3 regions of the Sodalis sp. RH24 genome follow, and region 3 is predicted to be linked to each of the others. Evidence: predicted binding sites of a transcription regulator. Region 3 holds the regulator's gene; each other region holds the start of a gene.

Region 1 (7,351 bases), 1.7 Mb from region 3:
GCTGCGCACCGCCACGCGCCAGGTAAGCCATCGGCTGGCGCTGGTGGGCAACGCGGCGCAAACCCTGCATCCTATTGCCGGCCAGGGGTTCAACCTGGGCTTGCGTGACGTGATGACCCTGGCGGAAACCCTGGCCGAGGCCCTGGCGCGGGGCGAGGACCCGGGCGCCTACGCCACCCTGCAGCGCTATCAGCAGCGCCGTCTGCCCGATAAGGACCGCACGGTCGGCATTACCGATGGCCTGATACATTTGTTTGCCAACCGGCATCCGCCGCTGGTGGTGGCGCGTAACCTGGGTCTTGCCGCCATGGCCGCTTCGCCGGGGCTGCGCGACGCGCTGGCGCGGCAAACCCTGGGCTGGGTGGCGCGTTAGCACCCTTACGCTGGTTCCCGGTCTTTAAAAGGATATTACAGTTATGCAAGCATTTGACGTGGTCATCAACGGCGGCGGCATGGTCGGCCTGGCGCTGGCCTGCGGACTCCAGGGCAGCGGCATGCGCGTGGCCGTGCTGGAACAACAGGCGCCGGAGCCGGTGCCGCCGGCCGATAGCCCCGCGCTGCGGGTATCGGCCATCAACGCCGCCAGCCAGCGCCTGCTGGAACACCTGCAGGTCTGGGACGATATCGTCGCGCTGCGCGCCAATCCCTATCAGGGCATGCAGGTCTGGGACAACGATGGCTTCGGCAATATCGCCTTTGACGGTAAACAGCTGGGCTACGCCCATCTGGGCCATATCGTCGAGAACCCGGTTATCCACCAGGCGCTGTGGCGCCGGGCCGGGCAGCTGTCCGACGTGACGCTGCTGTGCCCGCGCGCGCCGCGCCAGATTGCCTGGGGCGAGAACGAAGCGTTTATCACCCTCGACGACGGCGGCATGCTGACCGCCCGGCTGGTGGTGGGCGCGGACGGCGCCAACTCCTGGCTGCGCCGCTACGCCGATATTCCGCTGACTTTCTGGGATTACCAGCATCACGCACTGGTGGCCACCGTGCGTACCGAACATCCGCACGGCGGCATTGCGCGCCAGGCGTTTCACGGCGACGGCATCCTGGCGTTCCTGCCGCTGAGCGATCCGCATCTTTGCTCCATCGTCTGGTCCCTGCCGCCCGAGATGGCGCAGTCGCTCCAGGAACAGGCGCCGGCCGGATTTAACGCGCAGCTGGCTGCGCACTTCAACCTGGCGCTGGGGTTATGCGAATTGCAAAGCGAACGGTTAACCTTTCCCCTGACCGCCCGCTATGCGCGGGATTTCGCCGCCCACCGCCTGGTGCTGGTGGGCGACGCGGCGCATACGGTCCATCCGCTGGCCGGGCAGGGGGTAAATCTCGGTTTTATGGACGTGGCGGAACTGCTGTCGGAGCTGCGCCGGCTGCAGCAGGCCGGCAAGGATATCGGCCATCATCCCTACCTGCGGCGCTATGAGCGCCGTCGCAAGCATAGCGCTGCCGTGATGCTGGCCGGCATGCAGGGGTTCCGCCAGTTGTTCGACGGCAATAACCCGCTGAAAAAATGGGTGCGCGACGCGGGACTGCGCCTGGCCGATACGGTACCCGGGGTCAAACCCCGGCTCATCCGCCAGGCCATGGGGTTAAACGATCTGCCTGCATGGCTGGAACCGGGCGCGGTTTGACTGAAATAAACTAATTTAACCCGCTATTTTGCATTATATTTTCTAATCCGATATCGGGAATAAAGTCTTTGCCCCTGACCAAAGTCAGGGTTTTTTGTTATCATATTTTGCTTTTGACGGCCGGCATTTATTGTTTGTGCGCCGTATTCGCCACTTTGCCAACATAACATGCTGATTCATGCCTATCCCCTCCGCCTGCACCGCCCTGGCCGCAGGATAATTTAATTTATGGTTTCCCCTGGGATTCAGTGGTAACTTCTGGCAAAAGGTATCGTTTGCGCCGCCGGATTCGCTGTGGGCGTCGCGGCGTAAAATTCAATTTTACAGCCCCTGATTTGACGACAAAGAGGACGAGATGGCCCAGCTGACATCGTTGTATGAACAGCACATAGCGTGCGGCGCGAAAATGGTGGACTTCCATGGCTGGATGATGCCGCTGCACTATGGCTCCCAGCTGGAGGAGCATCACCAGGTGCGCCGCGACGCGGGCATGTTTGATGTGTCCCATATGACCATCATCGATTTAACGGGCCCGCGCACCCGCGAATACCTGCGCTACCTGCTGGCGAACGACGTGGCCAAGCTCACCGTGCCCGGCAAGGCGCTCTACAGCGGCATGCTGAACGCCTCAGGCGGCGTTATCGACGATCTGATCGTCTATTTCCTCGAAGAGACTTATTTTCGCCTGGTGGTGAATTCCGCCACCCGCGACAAAGACGTCACCTGGGTGACCGACCACGCGGCCCCCTACGGTGTGTCGGTACGGGTACGCGACGACCTGGCGCTGATTGCCGTACAAGGCCCGCGGGCGCAGGAGAAAGCGCGCACGCTGTTTACCCCCGCGCAGCAGGCGGCGGTGGCCGGGATGAAACCGTTCTTCGGCGTGCAGTCGGAGGATTTATTTATCGCCACCACCGGGTATACCGGCGAGGCGGGATTTGAAATTGCGCTGCCGAAAACCGAGGCGGAGTCCTTCTGGCGCAAACTGCTGGCGGCGGGTGTCAAACCCTGCGGCCTGGGCGCGCGCGATACGCTGCGCCTGGAAGCCGGCATGAACCTGTACGGCCAGGAAATGGATGAGCGTATTTCTCCCCTGGCGGCCAACATGGGCTGGACCATCGCCTGGCAGCCCGAGGATCGGGATTTTATCGGCCGCGAGGCGCTTGAAGCCCAGCGCCGCGCCGGCACCGACCAACTGGTCGGCCTGGTGATGACCGAAAAAGGTGTGCTGCGCAACGACCTGACGGTACACTTTACCGACGCCGACGGTAATATGAAAACGGGCGTGATAACCAGCGGTTCGTTCTCGCCCACCCTGGGTTTCAGCATTGCCCTGGCCCGCGTGCCCGCCGGTATCGGCGAGCACGCCATTGTATTAATCCGTAACCGCGAAATGCCGGTTAAGGTGACCAAACCTGGTTTTGTGCGCGCCGGTAAACCGGTCGTTCAATAATTAACTTTGCAAGAGTGAGGAAGGCAATGAGCAATGTGCCGCAAGAACTAAAATATACCCCCTCCCACGAATGGGTGCGCAACGAAGGTAACGGCGTGTATACCGTCGGCATTACCGAACATGCCCAGGAACTGCTGGGCGATATGGTGTTTCTCGACCTGCCGGACGTCGGCACGTCTTTCGCCGCCAGCGACGATTGCGCGGTAGCCGAATCAGTGAAAGCCGCCTCGGATATCTATGCGCCCATCGGCGGCGAGATCGTGGCGGTGAACGAAGAGCTGGAAGCGTCGCCGGAACTGGTGAACAGCGCGCCCTACACCGAGGGCTGGTTGTTCCAGATCAAGGCCGACGACGAAAGCGAGGTCGCCGGATTGCTTGACGCCGAGGCTTATGAGGCCACGCTCGACGAAGACGAATAACCGCCACCGAGACCCGGTCCCGCACGGTTAATTAGCCGTCCGGAGGCCAACAGGCGGGACAGGGCGTTGGAATACCGGCCCCTGTCCCTGCCGAGCACGTTGCCTTTCCCCGTCCCATGCCCGATGCAGGAATTGTTGTTTATGACCCAGACTCTCAGCCAGCTTGAACACCATGACGCTTTTATCAAGCGTCATATCGGCCCCAGCGCGCAGCAGCAGGCGCATATGCTGTCGGCTATCGGCGCCGCGACGCTCGACGCGTTGATTGGCCACATCGTCCCGGCCGACATCCAGCTGCCGGCGCCTCCGGCGGTCGGCGATGCGGCCACGGAATCCCAGGCGCTGGCGGAGCTCAGGGCCATGGCGGGTCTTAACCAGCGGTTTAAAACCTATATCGGCATGGGCTACAGCGCGGTGGTCACCCCGCCGGTGATCCTGCGCAATATGCTGGAAAACCCGGGCTGGTACACCGCCTATACGCCTTACCAGCCGGAGGTCGCCCAGGGGCGCCTGGAAGCCTTACTGAATTTCCAGCAACTGACCCTCGACCTGACCGGGCTGGATATCGCCTCCGCCTCGCTGCTGGATGAAGCCACGGCGGCGGCGGAAGCCATGGCGCTGGCCAAGCGCGCCAGCAAGCTCAAACAGGCCAACGTTTTTTTTGTCGCCGACGATGTCCACCCGCAAACGCTGGACGTGGTGCGCACCCGCGCCGAGACCTTCGGTTTCGAGGTGATCACCGGCCCGGCCCCGCGCGCGCTGGAACAGCAGGGCGTCTTCGGCGTGCTGCTGCAACAGACGGGCACCACCGGCGAACTGCATGATTACCGCGCGCTGCTGGCCGAACTGAAAACCCGTCACATCATCAGCTGCGTGGCGGCCGATATGATGGCGCTGGTACTGCTGGCGGCGCCGGGCGCGCAGGGGGCCGACGTGGTGTTCGGCTCTTCCCAGCGTTTCGGCGTGCCCATGGGCTACGGCGGCCCGCACGCGGCGTTTTTCGCCGCCCGTGACGACGTCAAGCGCTCCATGCCGGGACGTATTATCGGCGTGTCCCGCGACGCGGCCGGCAGTACCGCCCTGCGCATGGCGATGCAAACCCGCGAGCAGCATATCCGCCGCGAAAAGGCCAACTCCAATATCTGCACCTCGCAGGTACTGCTGGCCAATATCGCCGGCCTGTACGCGGTCTACCACGGTCCGGAAGGATTGAAACGCATCGCCGCGCGCATCCATCGCCTGACCGCCATCCTGGCTTCCGGCCTGACGGCGGCGGGACTGACGCTGCGCCATGCCCGGTGGTTCGATACCCTCACCGTCAATGTGGCGGATAAAGACGCGGTGATAAGCCGCGCGCTGGCCCGCGGCATTAACCTGCGCGCCGACCTGGACGGGGCGGTGGGGATAACGCTTGATGAAACCACCGGCCGCGACGACCTTGCCGCGCTGTACGGCGTGGTGACCGGCGGCGACGCCGTGCTGGATATCGACGCCCTTGATCGCGCGGTCGGGGAGGTCATCCCGGCGGATCTGCTGCGCGCCACGCCCATCCTGACGCATCCGGTGTTTAACCGTTACCACAGCGAAACGGACATGATGCGTTATATGCATCAGCTGGAACGCAAGGATCTGGCGCTTAACCAGTCGATGATCCCGCTCGGCTCCTGCACCATGAAGCTGAACGCCGCCGCCGAGATGATCCCCATCACCTGGCCGGAGTTCGCCGAGCTGCATCCGTTTTGTCCCGTCGGGCAGGCGGCCGGCTACCAGCAGATGATCGCCCAGCTCTCCCGCTGGCTGGTGCAGCTTACCGGCTATGACGCGCTGTGCATGCAGCCCAATTCGGGCGCGCAGGGAGAATACGCCGGCATGCTGGCCATACGCCGCTATCATGAGAGCCGCAACGAGGGCAACCGCCGGATCTGCCTGATCCCCAGCTCCGCCCACGGCACCAACCCGGCGTCCGCCCAGATGGCCGGCATGTCGGTCACCGTGGTGGCCTGCGATAAAAACGGCAATATCGATTTACACGATTTGCGCCGGAAAGCCGAACAGGCCGGCGATCAGTTGTCATGCATCATGGTGACCTACCCGTCGACCCACGGCGTATACGAAGAGACCATCCGCGAAGTCTGCCAAATCGTGCACCAGTTCGGCGGCCAGGTGTATCTGGACGGCGCCAATATGAACGCGCAGGTCGGCATCACCTCGCCGGGCTTTATCGGCGCCGACGTTTCGCACCTGAACCTGCATAAAACCTTCTGCATTCCCCACGGCGGCGGCGGCCCGGGCATGGGCCCCATCGGCGTGAAAGCGCATCTGGCGCCGTTTGTGCCGGGGCATGCCGTAGTACATATCGACGGCGTGCTGACGCGCCAGGGCGCGGTATCCGCCGCCCCGTTCGGCAGCGCCTCGATCCTGCCGATCAGCTGGATGTATATCCGCATGATGGGGGCCCAGGGACTCAAGCAGGCCAGCCAGGTGGCGATCCTGAACGCCAACTATATCGCCAGCCGGTTGCAGTCCGCGTTTCCGGTGCTGTATACCGGGCGCGACGGCCGCGTCGCCCATGAATGCATCCTGGACATCCGGCCGCTGAAGGAAGCGACCGGCATCAGCGAGATGGATATCGCCAAGCGCCTGATCGATTACGGTTTCCACGCCCCCACCATGTCTTTCCCGGTGGCGGGAACGCTGATGGTCGAGCCCACCGAATCCGAAAGCCAGGTGGAACTGGATCGCTTTATCGACGCGATGCTGGCCATCCGCGGTGAAATCGACCGGGTGGGCAGCGGCGAATGGCCGCTGGCGGACAATCCGCTGGTCAACGCGCCCCATATCGAGCGCGAGCTGGCGGGCGCGTGGTCCCATCCCTACAGCCGGGAAACCGCGGCATTTCCCGCGGGCTTCGGCAATAAATACTGGCCGAGCGTAAAACGCCTGGATGATGTTTACGGCGACCGCAATTTATTCTGCTCCTGCGTGCCGATCGAGGATTATGAATAGGCGCTGACCGGCGCTGTCCCCGCTCGACGCGCCGGTATCGCACCGGGACGGGCGGGGGAGCGGGCTTGGCCGCATCCTACGCCTTTCCTGGAAAGCCCAGCCCACCCGGCGCCGGGCGGACGGCGATCGCCCCTGCGCTGACGCCCATTACCGCTGTTTTACCCCGCCTGCTGCGGCCGACAACACGTGTTGTTACATCATATCGTCTGATATTCGCCTGACTAAATGAACCACCTGAGCTATACGGAGGTCCGATAAGGATTATCCCTCGTCTGATATTACGAAGACATTAAAGATGGCCCGGCGGAGTGTGATTAAGTACGGGATGTGCTTATCCGCAGTCATTTATACTGAGAAAAATAGAATTAATGAGAAAGCTTCTGCAACTATCCCAACTGAAAATTTCCCTGTTTATCGCTTTTTATATCGGGATTATTCTTAACATACCCATTCTGATCCGCCGCTACCAGCAACTGCAATATAATAATGCCTTGTCGGTGGCTATCGAAGTGCTGGCATTGTTTTCACTGGTGTTTTTGTTGACCATGCTGCTCTCGCTGCTGGGCAAGACACTCTATCGCGTACTGGTCACCCTGGTGGTGGTCAGTTCGGTGGCCGCCAGTTATTACATGGTGCTGTACAACGTGGATATCGGCTACGGCATCCTGGCCGCCGTGATGACCACCGATGTCGACCTGTCAAAGGAATCGGTGGGTTACCACTTCTTTATCTGGGTTATCCTGGTCAGCCTGATCCCCCTGGCGCTGATTTGGCTGGCGCCGATGCCCGAAGCGGCGCTCAGGCGCAGCAACGTCAGGCATATTTCCAAAAAAGGGCTGCTG
Region 2 (7,351 bases), 1.4 Mb from region 3:
CCCCATCCCCAGGGTGCTGGCAAGAAACAGGCTGCTGATGCCGAACAGCACCGCCAGCGAACCGCGGAACGGCACGTCCATGACAAACACCGCCACCGCCATGCACAGCGCCATCGCCACCATTCCCAGCACGTAATAGGGCAGCAGCTTGGACAGCAGCAGTTCGCTTCGCGTCACCTGGGTGGAGAGCAGCGCCTCCATGGTGCCGCGCTCCCACTCGCGCGCTATCACCAGGGAGGTCAGGATGGCCCCGATCACCGTCATGATAATGGTGATGGCGCCGGGAATGATAAAATGCCGGCTGACCGCCGCCGGATTGAACCAATAGCGCACCTTGACGTCGATCAGCTGATGAAAGGCGCGGCCCCGATCCTCGGCGCGCTGCTGCTGCCATATTTGCCAGATGCCCTGGGCATACCCCTGCACGAAATTGGCGGTATTGGGTTCGCTGCCGTCGGTAATCACCTGGATGGGCGCGCTGTTGCCGGTCCGGTCCATATTGATGTCGAAATCAACCGGGATCACGATCAGCCCGCGGATTTTTCCCGCCTGCATCAGCGCCACCAGCGCGCGGCGGTTATCGCTGATGGTCGGGGCGATATAGGGGGAGCCGGCAAAAGCCATGGCCAGGTCGCGGGCATCCTCGCTCTGCTGTTCCATCAGGATGCCCACGTGCAGGCGGCTGGAATCCAGGTTGATGCCGTAGCCGAAGATAAACAGCAGCATCAGGGGAATGACAAAGGCGATCAGGCCGCTGCTGGGATCGCGCAGGATCTGGCGCGTTTCCTTGTCGCACAGGGCGAGCAGCCGCCGCCAGGAGAACCGCGTAGCGTTATGCCGCGTCATTGCCGCCGTCCTTGTCAACGTTCTGCACCAGCGTGATAAACGCCTGTTCCATGGTGGGATTCGGCGTCTCCTGGTCTGCCGTTTGCAGTTTCAGCTCGTCCGGGGTGCCGCTGGCAATCAGCTTGCCGTGATACACCAGGCCGATCCTGTCGCAATATTCCGCCTCGTCCATAAAATGGGTGGTCACCATCACGGTGACGCCTTTTTCCACCATGCCGTTGATATGCAGCCAGAACTCACGCCGGGTGAGGGGGTCGACGCCGGAGGTGGGCTCATCAAGGAACAGGATATCCGGCTCGTGCATCAGCGAGCATGCCAGGGCGAGGCGTTGCTTAAATCCCAGCGGCAGCGCGTCGGGCGTCTGGTTGAAAATGGGGCCGAAATCGAACGCCTCGCTCATCTGCGCGATTTTCTGGCGCTGGCGCTTACCGTGCAATCCATAGACGCCCGAGAAAAACCGCAGGTTCTGCGCCACCGTCAGATTACCGTAGAGCGAAAATTTTTGCGCCATATATCCCAGGCGCTGGCGGGCTTTGCCGGAGCTGGTCTTCAAGTCCATTCCCAGCACCAGCGCCTGGCCCGCGGTGGGGATCAGCAGGCCGCACATCATTTTAAAAGTGGTGGATTTACCGGCGCCGTTCGGGCCCAGCAGGCCGAAAATTTCCCCCCGGGTCACCGTGAAATCCACGTTATCGGTCGCGGCAAAATCACCGAACCTCTTGGTTAGCCCCCGGGCCTCGATCACCGTTTCATGCCGGTCGCCGGTTACCTGCGGCATAATATCCGCCAGCGCCTGTTGGGTGGCCGGGCCGCCGCCCAGCAGATCGATAAAGGCATCCTCGAAACGCGGCGCCGTTTCCTCGATATCCGCATCGGACAAGCCGAGCGCCCGGCCCAGGCCCGACCGGTCGGCGTCTTTTTTCAGGATCAGGCGCACGGCTTTGCCCTGGATGACGCCGTCGCCTATTTGTTCCAGCCGCAGCGCGCGCCGCAGCAGCTGGCGGTTGGTGCCGGCGGCGTCATGGGCCAGCCACGTGCGGCCCGCCATGGTCGCCGTCAACGCTTTGGGCGCGCCGCTATAGATCAGTTCCCCTTGGTTCATCAGCAGCACCTCGCGGCACTGTTCCGCTTCGTCCAGGTATGAGGTGCTCCACAGGATCAGCATGCCGTCGTCGGCCAGTTCATGCACCATGCGCCACAGCTCGCGGCGGGAAATGGGATCCACCCCGACCCCCGGCTCGTCGAGCAACAGCACCTTGGGCTGGCCTATCAGCGTGCATGCCAGGCCGAGTTTTTGTTTCATTCCCCCCGACAGCTTGCCCGCCAGCCGGGTGGTAAAGGGCGCCAGCGCGGTAAAAGCCAGCAGGCGCTCGAAGGTGTGCCGGCGCTGTTCGCCGGTAATGCCGCGCAGGCTGGCGTACAGCGTCAGGTTTTCCATCACCGTCAGGTCTTCATACAGCCCGAACTTCTGCGGCATATAGCCAAGGATGGCGTGCAGGCCGGCGTCGTCGCCCACCGGATCCAATCCGGCCACGCGCAGGGTGCCCTGGCTTGGCGTCAGCAGGCCGGCCAGCATGCGCAGCAGCGTGGTCTTGCCCGCGCCGTCCGGGCCGACCAGCCCGGTGACCCCGCCGCTTTGCAGGGTGATGGTAAGGCTGGCCACCGCCGGTTTCGCCAGGGACGCAAAGCGTTTCTCCAGCGCATCCAGCACAATCTGGTTAGCGGGCATAAACATTCCCGCCGGCGGGCTGTGCCGCGGTTGGCTCCTGGCCGTCGGCGAAATCCAGGGTCACCGGCATGCCCTGGCGCAGCCGGTCGTCGGCATCGGTGACGATAATCCGCAGGCGATACACCAAATCGGTGCGCAGTTCCGGCGTTTCCACGTTTTTAGGCGTGAACTCCGCCGTCGGCGAGACAAAGCCGATTTTACCGTGATAGGCCTTGTCCGGCAGGCCGTCGGCGCGAATGATAATCCGGGTGCCGGGCACCGCCTGGTTGAGGTTGCGTTCATCGATATAGGCGCGCACCCACACCGGCCGCGTCAGGGAAAGGGTAAATACGGTGTCGCCGGCGCCAAGCATGCTGCCGACCTCCTGCGCCCGGGTCAGGATAGTGCCGCCCGAGGGCGCCGCCAGCATGGTATCGGTTGCATCCAGGGCGGCCTGGTCACGCGCCGCCTGCGCCTGGGCGAGATCCGCTTCGGCGGAGGCGATCTCCTGCGGCCGGTTGCCGGCCAGGTACTGTTGCAGCTTATCCCTGGCCGCCTGCAGGTTGGCCTTGGCCTGGTTGCTGGCGGTCAGCGCGTCCTCCAGCTGGTCGGCGGAAATGGCCCGTTTGGCCCAGGCGCCCTGCTGGCGATGGTAAAAACTGTCGGCATAATTGAAGGCGGCCTGCAACTGCGCCATCTGCGAGCGCACTTGGGCGATTTCTTCGTTGCGATACCCGGAGCGGGATAAATCCAGTTTGGCCCTGGCGCTGTCCACATTGGCCTGGGCCTGCGCGAGGGCGTTGCGATACGGCGCATCGTCCAGTTTCGCCAGCACCTGGCCGGGATGCACCACATCGCCTTCATCCACCGCCAACTGAGCCAGACGGCCGCCGACGCGGAAACCAAGGTTAACGGTGCGGATATCCACATTGCCGTAAAGGGTCAACGGCCGGTTTTGCTGGCGGTGGTAGTACATGACGCCATAGATCGCCGCGCCCAGCAGCGCGATAACGATGACGGCCGCGGTGATACTTTTTTTATTCATGATTTTTTGCCTGTGTGGCCGGCCTGTTCGGCCCGCAATCCATGAAGGAACCAATCGATATGCTGTGTCAGCACCTGGTTGATCTGGGTAACCTGCGCCGGGCCCAGGTCGCTCCATCCGGTGCGCAGCAGGATGGTTTCCCGCGCCAGCCGGAACGCCAGCACTTCGCCCAGCAGGGCATGCGTGTGGACGATGGTGGCGACCGACAGCGGATCGCAGCCGGTAAAACCCGCCACCAGCCGGGTGATGCGCTGATGCATCGGCGCAATCGCCTGCTGGTGGATAATGGCGTAGGCCCCAGTGGGGGAGAGCTGCTCCCGCGAGATGATTTTACTCAGATTCAGCGTTTCGCTGCGGGCCAGCAGCCCGGTCATGGTCAGCAGGGACTCATGCAGATAACGCCGGCACTGCCCGGCATCCACCTCCGGCTGCGCCAGCAGCGCATCAATTTGTTGCGCCTGTGAATGCAGGGACTGGGCGATAAAATCCGCAATCCATTGCGCGACCGCCAGGTACAGCCCTTCCTTGGAGCCGAAATAATAAAAAATCGCCGCGATATTTTGCCCGGACAACTGGGCGATTTCGCGCGTGGTGGCGGTTTGCGGGCCTTTTTCGCCAAATAAGGTAATGCCGGCGGCGATCAGCTGGGCTTTCGCCTGTTCGCCGCGCGCGGTGGGGGCCGGAGAAGGGGGCATGGTGGCTCCAATAAAATAAGTCAAACGTTTGATTAACTTTAACCCCCGCCCGGTTCGCTGTAAAGGACCGCCGTGATTTATTTAGGCGGCTGGCCGCGTCAAGGATGACGTTTCCTGACCGGGGAAACAAACAGACACGGCGATGCCAACATATTCACCGGTCTTTACAGTACTTTAGGTAATTAGTTAATGATTGATAAAATATTACTTGATCTGCAGCGCCAAGATGTCTATTATTTACTTATCGAACGTTAACAAATTAACGTCCAGTCCATTAATGCTTCATACCATGAGAACAGACATTATGAAAAACCTGACACTTGCCATCGCAGCCATCGTATTCAGCACCGTTTCCGCCGGCGCCTTCGCCGCCCAGGAAGTCACCAGCCGTCCCGCCGGCGAACATTCCATCGGCGTGGTATCGTCATCCACCACCAGTAACCTGTCCGATCTGGAATCCCAGCTGGCCGCCAAGGCCGATGCCGCCAACGCCACCTCGTATCGTATTATCGGCGCCGGCGGTAATGACACCCTGCGCGGCAGCGCCGAGCTGTATAAATAAGCTCAACGTAAAAAAACAGCATAAAAAAAGCGGCCGCAGGGCCGCTTTTTTTTGCGTTTGATAAACCTTAGAACTGATAGGTCAAGCCCAGGCCGACCTGGTCATCGTCGGCGATGCCCAGCTTATTGTCTTCGCTGAGACGGTTGATTTTATAATCAACATACGCATTGATATTCTTGTTGAAGAAATAGGTCAGGGACGCGTCATAGTATTTCACCAGATCGACATCGCCGATGCCTTCAACATCGCTGGCCTTGGACTGGAAGTAACCGAACATCGGTTTCAGGCCAAAATCGAACAGATAAGAAGCGATGGCTTCGAAGTTCTTGGTTTTATTGGCGTAGCCGCCGGTGATCGGGGTGTAGTTATGCGTTTCGCCGTACAACGCGGCGGCATAGACGCCGGAATTGTCATATTTCAAGCCGCCCGCCCAGACGTCGGCTTTGTCGCCGTTACCGAGAGCCAGGCTGTTTTGCGGCTGGGTGCGGTTGGACGAGGCATAAGTGCCGAGTACCGACAGGCCGAAATCAAAGGTATAAGACGCCGATGCGCCGTAACCGTCGCCGTTGGATTTGTTGGCGGCACGGGCGTTACCGGAATTTTCGTCGTTGGCGCCCTGGTATTGCAAGCCAAATTTCAGACCGTCGACCAGGCCGAAGAAGTTGTTGTTGCGATAAGTGGCCACGCCGGTGGTACGGCCGCCCATAAACACGTCGGCGGCGCTGTAGGTCAGGTCATCGAAGATTGGCGCGGTATCGGTTATCGCCGCGACATCATAAGCGATGCCCCAGTTGCGGCCGTAGTCGATTGAGCCGTAGTCTTTCAGTTTCAAGCCGGCAAAGCCCAAACGGGTTTTGGTGCCGGTCAGCGCGTCGGTGCCGCCTTCAGTATGGTTGGCCTGAACATTGTATTCCCATTGGCCGTAACCGGTCAGGGTGTCGTTAATCTGGGTCTGGCCTTTGAAGCCAAAACGCATGTAACTTTGGTCGCCGTCAATGGTCTTATTGTCACTAAAATAGTGGCGGGCGCGCACGCTGCCGTACAGATCCAGCTTGTTGCCGTCTTTGTTATAAATTTCCGCGGCGTGCAGAGCTGGGGCAATCAATGTCGCTAAAACGGCCAATGCTATCTTCTTCATTCCTGTTTTTCCTTACCAAATACTCTCGAGTTTATAAAAAGGACTCAACCTTTTGATGGCTGATGTCCTGAGCTAACCAGCATTTATAATTTAAAAATAAAAGCTAAGAGAACGCGCAATGCTAATTTAAATATCACCCTGTGGACCGATTTTGCAGGATAGTAGCAGCAAAATCGTCACGAAGATTGTGAACTTTTCATTAAAGTAGGAATCTACCTATCATAGAGCGCTATGCCGCGCGGTACGCTACCTTAACTTGTCATACAGATTTAAAAGTTGAGAGCCATCACAAAACCCTTTTTTTATTTAAGGGTTTAAACCAATGGCCGTATCAAGCTACCTTCCGGCCGGTGATGAGCGCTGCTTAAGTCAAATCCGCGGTCAAAAAGAGCCTGGCCAGCATCAGTACTGCTCGTCTCTGATGCCCCGCGTGGCAGCCAGCCAGATCGAAATTGGTATAATACATTTTACCCGGGCCAGCACCGCGCGCGGCAAGGAGTCATTGTCCGTGCCGTTATTGCCTCGCTGTAAATAACACTTGTCAAGATAATATTTATCATTTGTATAACAATTGTCGCGACAATACGGCAGTAGCAAAACTTATCCGAATACAGCCGCCTTAAAGTTAACTTATCTTAAATTAACCGGACAATCCGTTTTTGCCTGTGCCCGTACGCCGCTTACTTTGCATTATCATGACAAAATAAACAAAGTGTTTTTTTTGATATAGATATTACCTATCACAGCATAATAACCCTTTACTCGCCGCACAGCCTGGGCATAACCACCATAAAACATTGTCAATTTGCCCAACGTTGATTAAGTAAAAAAAGCATATCGTTATTTAGCTAATAGTAACCATGATTAATAATATGCTTATTATTTAACTCCAGGCTCCCGCACCAGGCTCGCCGAGAGCCGGTCCAACAGCATGGCCATCAGCACCACCGCCATGCCGCTTTGCAGCCCCTGGCCGATGTCCAGCTGCTGGATGCTGGTCAATATATCGTTGCCAAGACCGCCGGCGCCGACCATGGAGGCGATAATCACCATCGACATCGCCATCATGATGGTTTGGTTTACCCCGGCCATAATGGCCGGCAGCGCATTGGGCAACTGTACCTTCCATAATAGCTGCCGGCGGGTGCAGCCAAACGCCAGGCCGGCTTCCACCAGGCTTTTGTCCACCTGACGGATGCCCAAATCGGTTAAGCGGACCACCGGCGGCATGGCGAACAGTACGGTGGCGAAAATGCCCGGCGGACGGCCGAGGCCAAACAGGATCGTGGCGGGGATCAGGTAGACGAAGGCGGGCATGGTTTGCATAAAGTCCAGCATCGGCCTGACAAGCTGGCCC
Region 3 (7,351 bases):
CAGCCAGAATCCCTGGCGTACCTGATGGGCGATACGTTCGCGCCGCCCGGACCCGTTCAACTGCGCGATAACCGGCGTGAGGGCCAGGATCAGACCGTGGCCGAACAGGATGGTGGGCAGCCAGATGGACGTGCCGACGGCAACCGCCGCCATATCCGTCGCGCTGACGGAGCCGGACATGATGGTATCGACCACGCCCATCGACGTTTGGGCTATTTGCGCGAAAATAACCGGTATGGCCAGGGACATTAATGTACGCGCTTCCAGGAAGTACTTCTGCACGTAGGCACCTATGGTTTTATGTGTATGGAATAAGCAGGCGAAAGTTAACATAAAGGTTAAAAATCTGCGGCATAGTGTAAAGCATTTGTCCGGTTATACCAGTGCGGGACGACACAAATCCGTGCGGCGGCGGATTTGGATTTCCTGGGGAAATCGTGCACACTAGCCTGACTGATTCCAGCGGTGGTTTACAGAGGCCAAGGTTATGTTTACGGGTATTGTTCAGGGCACCGCGCCCATTGTGGCAATTGAAGAAAAAGCGAATTTTCGCACGCATTTCGTTTCCCTGCCGGCGGCGATGTTGTCCGGTCTGGAGGAGGGCGCCTCCGTGGCGCACAACGGCTGTTGCCTGACGGTGAGCGGCATTAACGGCGACGTGGTGGCGTTTGATTTGATGAAAGAGACGCTGCGGGTGACCAATCTGGGCGATCTGCAGGTGGGGGATGAGGTGAACGTAGAACGCGCCGCCACCTTTAACGCCGAGATCGGCGGACATGTGATGTCCGGGCATATCATGTGCACTGCCGAGATTGTGAAAATCGTGACGTCGGAAAATAATCGGCAGATTTGGTTCAGAATGCCGGACAAAGCGCTGATGAAATATGTCCTGTATAAAGGATATATCGGCATCGACGGCATCAGCCTGACTATCGGCGAGGTGGCGGCCGATAAATTTTGCGTGCATTTAATACCGGAAACCCTGATGCGCACCACGTTGGGTAAAAAAAGGCTGGGGCAGCGGATCAATATTGAAATCGATCCCCAGACCCAGGCGGTGGTGGATACGGTGGAGCGTGTGCTGGCGCAGCGGGAAGCGGCGATTGCCGCGACGTTAAATACCCTTTAACACGCTTGTCTTGAGTGCGGTGTTGGCGGGCCTAGCGTGCCATGGGGCACTCTGGCGGCCAGGAGATGGCCGCTTCGACCCCATCGGCGCGCTCTCCCTTTAACACGCCTGTCTTGAGTGCGGTGTTAAAGGGCCTGGCGTGCCATGGGCCACTCTGGCGGCCAGGAGATGGCCGCATCGCCCCCATCGGCGCGCTCTCCCTTTACCACGCCTGTCTTGAGTGCGGTGTTAAAGGGCCTGGCGTGCCATGGTATTAACGGGGTACGCGAATACCGCCATCCACGCCTTCCGGGCTGAATAATACCTGCCATAAATGGATATTGCGCGCGCGGAATGCCCCCGCGCAGGCATTCAGGTAATAACTGAACATACGGTAAAAACGGTCGGAGTATTTGTTGGACAGCGCCGGCCAGGCGGCGACAAAACGTTCATACCAGGCCATGAGCGTTTTGTCGTAATCAGAGCCGAAGTTATGCCAGTCTTCCATAACAAAATGCTTTTCGCTGGCATGGGCAATCTGCTGTACCGACGGCAGGCAGCCGTTAGGAAAAATATACTTATTTATCCACGGGTCGACATTCATATCGGTGATATTCGAGCCGATGGTGTGCAGCAGGAACAGACCGTCGCGTTTCAGGTTGCGATCGATAACGTCGAAATAGGTGGCGTAATTCTTGGGGCCTACGTGTTCGAACATGCCGACTGAAACAATACGGTCAAATTGCATATCCAGATCGCGATAGTCCTGCAGCAAAATGGTGACATCCAGTCCCTCGCAGCGCGTTTGCGCCAGCTTTTGCTGCTCGGCAGAGATAGTGACGCCCTGTACCGATACGCCATAATTCCTGGCCGCGTAGGCGGCAAGCCCGCCCCAGCCGCAGCCCACGTCCAGCAGCGTCAGGCCGGGTCGCAGCTGCAGTTTTTCGCAAATCATCTTCAGCTTATCCTGCTGGGCTTCCTCGAGGGTGGTCGCCTGTTTCCAGTAGCCGCAGGAATATTGCATATAGGGATCGAGCATCTTTTCAAACAGATCGTTACCCAAATCGTAATGTTCTTTGCCCACGATCCAGGCCCGCTTTCGCGACTGGAGGTTCATCAGCCGGGCGGCGGCAATGCGTAAGGTATCTTTTAAATGATGCGGAAGTTTATTCTCCAGACCCGCCCTGAGAACACGCTGGAAAAAAATGTCCAGCCGCTCACACTCCCACCAGCCATCCATGTAACTCTCGCCCAATCCCAAAGATCCATCCTGCAATACGCGCTTAAAAAATCCCGGATTCTTGATTCGGATATCAAATGGTCTTGAACCATTGAGTTCAATACCGGCTTCAGAGAGCAATTCATGGACGATACGGTACCAATCATTATCATGAAAGCTCAGGTCTTCAACGCACGAGGAACTCATAGCTTCTCCATCACCTTTCTTCTGCAGTGCCCCGTCAGGAAAAGCACTCACCATGCCTGCGGGCTTTATAAGAATCCACGGTTATCCGTGGTGTCTGAAGTATCACCATCAACAGAGGAATATAAAGTAAACCTTAGACTGCGACTTAGCCGGGCGCTTTATAAAAGGGTGATGTCATGTTGGAAAACACGACATACTTTTATACAAATTTATTAGACAACTCGTTATAATTGTTAACGATATTGAGTATAAGCCTGCATTTTAATTTAGACAATAGCTAACGCGCTAATGTATTTCCCATTATAACTTAATGATTTCTCGCTGAAACAATAACTCTTTGCACAGAGATCATTATATGAAAAATCTTGTGTCCGAGGCGGACGGCGCTTTACATAGCAACAGACCCTGGAGGCGCCAGCCCGTTGCCCGGGCCTGGCGCGTGGCCTTAAGCGGGGAAGGGACCGTCTGCGACCGAACGGCGTTCAATCAGCGACGGATGGACTTCGATGGTTTTGGCGTTCTCGCGTTTGCTGGTAATCCTATCGAGCAGCATGGTAAGCGCCGCCTCGCCCAAATCCTCTTTAGGCTGATGGATGGTGGTCAGCGCCGGGCTGAAAAAGCACGAATTGCGCACGTTGTCGTAGCCGATGATAGAAATATCCTCGGGTACGCTCAGGCCCATTTCATTAATGGCGCACAGTGCGCCCATGGCCATAATGTCGCCGCCGCAGAAGACCGCGGTGGGACGCGGCGTTTGCGCCAGGATTTGTTTCATCGCCAGGTAGCCGGATTCAGGCTCGAAATTGCCTTGCACAATCCAGCGGTCGTTTAACGGGATGCCGGCCTCCGCCATGGCATGCAGATAGCCGCGGTGGCGGCCGCCGCCGGTGTTGCGCGCCAGCTGTCCGGGAATGGCGCCGATGGCGCGATGGCCGCGTTTAAGCAAATATTGCGTCGCCATATAACCGCCGGCAAAGGCGTTATCGATAATGGTGTCGGTAAAATCACGGCGGGCCTCACCCCAATCCATGACCACCATGGGGATATGCTGATATTCCTCAAGCATATCCAGCAGCGTTTCGGGATACTCGGCGCACATCACCAGCAGGCCGTCGACGCGCTTTTGCGCCAGCATCGCCAGATAGGCGCGCTGTTTTTCGAGATCATTGTGCGAATTGCACAATATCAGGGTATAACCGCGAGCAAAGCAATGGTGCTCAATCGCCTCGATAATTTCGGCGAAATAGGGCGCCTCGCTGGTGCTGGCGAGCAGGCCGATGGACTTGGTGCGATTGACCTTCAGGCTGCGCGCCACGGCGCTGGGTGAATAATGCAGTTGTTTAATGGCGTCCAGCACGGCAATTTGAGTGTCTTGCGCAACAAAACGGGTTTTATTGATCACATGCGAAACGGTGGTTGTCGATACATTAGCGCGTTTTGCCACATCTTTAATGGTTGCCATGCCTTTGATACTCCCGTACGCCCTGGCTGGAATAATGTCTGTCGAAGGCGCAAGCACTTTCCGACGCTGTGGAATTAACCGTTAATTTTCGTTCATCCCGCGCCAAAGTGAAAGTGTTAAATGTGGCGGCTACAGGTTGGGAGCAAGCTTTTTCATCGCTGTTATGGCAAACTGACGATAACTGCTCTGCGGGCCGGTGGATAAGGCCGGCGCCCTGGTTTACGTTAAGGAGATAGAATGGACAGCGATTTAAAAATGTCGTTACTGACCACGGTGTTCTCGCTGCTGGTGATTATTGTCTTCAGCTTTACCGCCGTCATGAACTGACACCCTCTCGGTTCAGATATAAAAAAGAGGAGCCTTGGCTCCTCTTTTTTTTCCGGCGCGCCTTCAGCGGATATTTTTCGGCGTGACCACCCGGCGGGCGCCCACGTAATGATCCTGCCAATAATCCTCACTCAGATAGCTGATACGGATATCGCTGCCGGTGCGGGGCGACTGGATAAAGCGACCATTGCCAAGATAGACGCCGACGTGATCCGCCGCGCCGCGATTGGAAATATGGAAAAAGACCAGGTCGCCGCTTTCCAACTCGTCTTTCTTAACCGGCGCTGCGTCGCGCAGGTGGTACATTTCGTTGGCGGTGCGCGGCATATGGATGCGTACCACATCCTTGTAGGCATAATAAATCAGGCCGCTGCAGTCAAAGCCGGTATTAGGCGACATGCCGCCCCAACGGTAAGGCTTGCCCATTTGGGAGAGGAGTTTATTCATGGCGGTAAGCTTGGCGGTCTGGTAGCGTTTCTTATGGCTCTCGCTCATCTTTATCGGCTGATCGTTGGCCACCAGTTCTACCGCCGCCTGATCTTTTATCATCCGGTGCCGGCCGTAACCTTTTTTATAGCCTTTTTTCGGCGGAGTGAAGGAGGCTATTTTTTTCGTCGCCGTGGTTTTTGATGCCTTGGCAAGAGGGGAGGTTTTGCTTTTCTTCGCGCCGGTTTTCACCACCGCGGGTTCCAAAGGCCGTTTCACGCCGGCTTTTTCATGCGCCGGTTCCGGCGATTTTTTAATGCTGGCTTTTTCACTGACGGCGGGCGCGCTGGCGACAGGTTTGCTTTTCTTGGCTATTTTTACCGGTTTGCGTTTGCGCCGGTCACCGGTTTTTGCCGCCGCTGCCTGGAATTTGCGCTGATCGGCATTGACGCCGGCGCTCGGCGCGGCATGTGCCAGGTTCAAAAACAACTGGGTAAAAAGCAACACAAAAAGCGTAAAGCATAAACGCATGATAAACGCTATCCTTATGTGGCCCAAAATAGGGGGTTATCAACACCTCACAGGAATTTAAGCTATTTACCTCGTCATTGCATCATCAATTCACTACTTATTGTGTATAAACGTGAATAAGTTCGATTTTGCTGCATTTAACAGCGTTCAGCGGCGCTTTATTCAACATATTTTGAGGGTGTGCACCGAATGTTTCAGCCCGTTTTGTTCGGCGGCAGGGGGTAAAAGCCGCTACAGTGATAGTATTGCCTGTCCTACGTGGGCGGGCCGGGAGTGAATTGACGCGCCTTTACCGCGCGGGCCGGCAAAAAAACGTTTATTTGTTTAGCCGGTAGTGGCTAAAATGAAGAGACTGCGTGTAATCCCGCACAGTGCAGATAAGGCCAGATGCTGGCTTGAGGAAGCGAGACAATGACGACGATTGAAAAAATTCAGCAGCAGATAGCTGAGAACCCGATTCTTCTTTATATGAAAGGCTCGCCAAAATTGCCCGGCTGCGGTTTTTCCGCACAGGCAGTACAGGCGCTTTCCGCCTGTGGTGAGCGTTTCGCGTATGTGGATGTCCTGCAAAATCCCGATATTCGCGCCGAGTTGCCGAAATTCGCCAACTGGCCGACCTTCCCACAGCTGTGGGTGGACGGCGAACTGGTCGGCGGCTGCGATATCATTATCGAAATGTATCAGCACGGCGAGTTGCAACCGTTGATCAAAGAGACCGCGGTAAAATACAACTCCCAGGAAAACCAGACCCCTTCCTGAGTTCTCCGGGACGCCTGCGGATAACCCCCGCCCCTTGCGGCGGGGGTTTTTAACCGCCGGACGCAAGCATCGGCTAGGCGTGCTCGCCGGCGGCAGGCTCGCCGACGGGGGGAACAGGCCAGCCGCCGAGACGTTTCCAGCGATTAACCAGCTCACAAAATAATTCAGCGGTGCGTTCGGTGTCATAGAGCGCGGAATGCGCCTGGCCGGCGTCAAATTCGATGCCTCCGGCCGCGCAGGCTTTGGCCAACACCGTCTGGCCCAGCACCAGCCCGCTGAGAGCAGCGGTGTCGAAGGTGGCAAACGGATGGAAAGGATTACGCTTTAATGCCGCCCGTCCGGCCGCCGCCATAAGAAATCCGTGGTCGAACCCGGCATTGTGCGCGACGATAATCGCGCGGTTGCAGCCCCGATCCTTAATGCCTTTGCGCACCATTTTGAAAATTTCATGCAGCGCCTCGTACTCGCTCACCGCGCCGCGCAGCGGGTTGGTCGGGTCGATACCGTTAAAGGCCAGGGCTTCCGGCTGCAGTTGCGCGCCGGGAAAAGGCTCGACATGGAAATGCAGGCATTGGTCGGTGACCAGCCAGCCTTCATCGTCCATGTTGAGGGTGACGGCGGCGATTTCGAGCAAGGCGTCGGTTGCGGCGTTAAAGCCCGCGGATTCAATATCGATTACCACTGGATAAAAGCCGCGAAAACGGCCGCGAAGGGTATTTACATCATCAAGTTCAGCCATGCCTGTTCTTAATTTTTAAGGAAAACAGCCCGCATTATGGCAAATTTTAGCGCCGGATGCATGGCGAATCCGCTCCCTTCTCCCCAGGATAGCGGATTTGGCGGGGCCGGGCTGGTACTTTATTTGCCCAGGCCCTTGCCGGCATGTTTTTGTTCAATCAGCTCGATTTTATAACCATCGGGATCTTCGATAAAAGCGATAACCGTCGTGCCGCCCTTGACCGGTCCCGCTTCGCGGGTCACCTTGCCGCCGGCCTGGCGAATGCGGTCGCAGGTAGCGGCCACATCGTCAACCCCGAGCGCGATATGGCCATAGGCGGTGCCCAGCTCGTAGCTATCGACGCCCCAGTTATAGGTCAATTCAATCACCGCGCCTTCCGTCTCCTCGGTGTAGCCGACAAAGGCCAGGGTGTATTTGTACTCCGTATTTTCGCTGGTGCGCAGTAGGCGCATTCCCAGTATTTTTGTATAAAAATCAATTGATTGCTGTAAATCGGTAACGCGGAGCATGGTATGAAGCAGGCGCATGATATCCTCTATAGACAATGACGACGGTTTATCCATCGCCTTTGGT

What was found. The regulator PurR, encoded in region 3, represses purine synthesis genes. The targets are predictions, from matches to a motif close to CANGCAAACGTTTGCNTG.
Region 1: a site for PurR is predicted at 1,890-1,907, ahead of gcvT (glycine cleavage system aminomethyltransferase GcvT). Genes of this name have one in related genera too.
Region 2: a site for PurR is predicted at 4,312-4,329, ahead of cecR (transcriptional regulator CecR). Genes of this name have one in related genera too.

Annotation. Positions count from the first base shown of each region.
Region 1 covers NZ_CP178729.1:4,501,544-4,508,894, forward strand. The annotation lists gene ubiH (2-octaprenyl-6-methoxyphenyl hydroxylase) at 1-373, shown strand, start outside; gene ubiI (FAD-dependent 2-octaprenylphenol hydroxylase) at 417-1,631, shown strand; gene gcvT (glycine cleavage system aminomethyltransferase GcvT) at 1,987-3,084, shown strand; gene gcvH (glycine cleavage system protein GcvH) at 3,111-3,503, shown strand; gene gcvP (aminomethyl-transferring glycine dehydrogenase) at 3,645-6,509, shown strand; gene eptB (kdo(2)-lipid A phosphoethanolamine 7''-transferase) at 6,878-7,351, shown strand, end outside.
Region 2 covers NZ_CP178729.1:4,866,171-4,873,521, forward strand. The annotation lists gene ACL2XG_RS22055 (ABC transporter permease) at 1-846, opposite strand, end outside; gene ACL2XG_RS22060 (ATP-binding cassette domain-containing protein) at 833-2,575, opposite strand; gene hlyD (secretion protein HlyD) at 2,565-3,599, opposite strand; gene cecR (transcriptional regulator CecR) at 3,596-4,294, opposite strand; gene bhsA (multiple stress resistance protein BhsA) at 4,599-4,856, shown strand; gene ACL2XG_RS22080 (porin) at 4,924-5,994, opposite strand; gene ACL2XG_RS22085 (ABC transporter permease) at 6,874-7,351, opposite strand, start outside.
Region 3 covers NZ_CP178729.1:741,030-748,380, forward strand. The annotation lists gene ACL2XG_RS03320 (MATE family efflux transporter) at 1-282, opposite strand, end outside; gene ACL2XG_RS03325 (riboflavin synthase subunit alpha) at 488-1,129, shown strand; gene cfa (cyclopropane fatty acyl phospholipid synthase) at 1,383-2,534, opposite strand; gene purR (HTH-type transcriptional repressor PurR) at 2,980-3,996, opposite strand; gene ACL2XG_RS03340 (YnhF family membrane protein) at 4,234-4,323, shown strand; gene ACL2XG_RS03345 (NlpC/P60 family protein) at 4,387-5,280, opposite strand; gene ACL2XG_RS03350 (Grx4 family monothiol glutaredoxin) at 5,692-6,039, shown strand; gene rnt (ribonuclease T) at 6,113-6,778, opposite strand; gene gloA (lactoylglutathione lyase) at 6,898-7,305, opposite strand.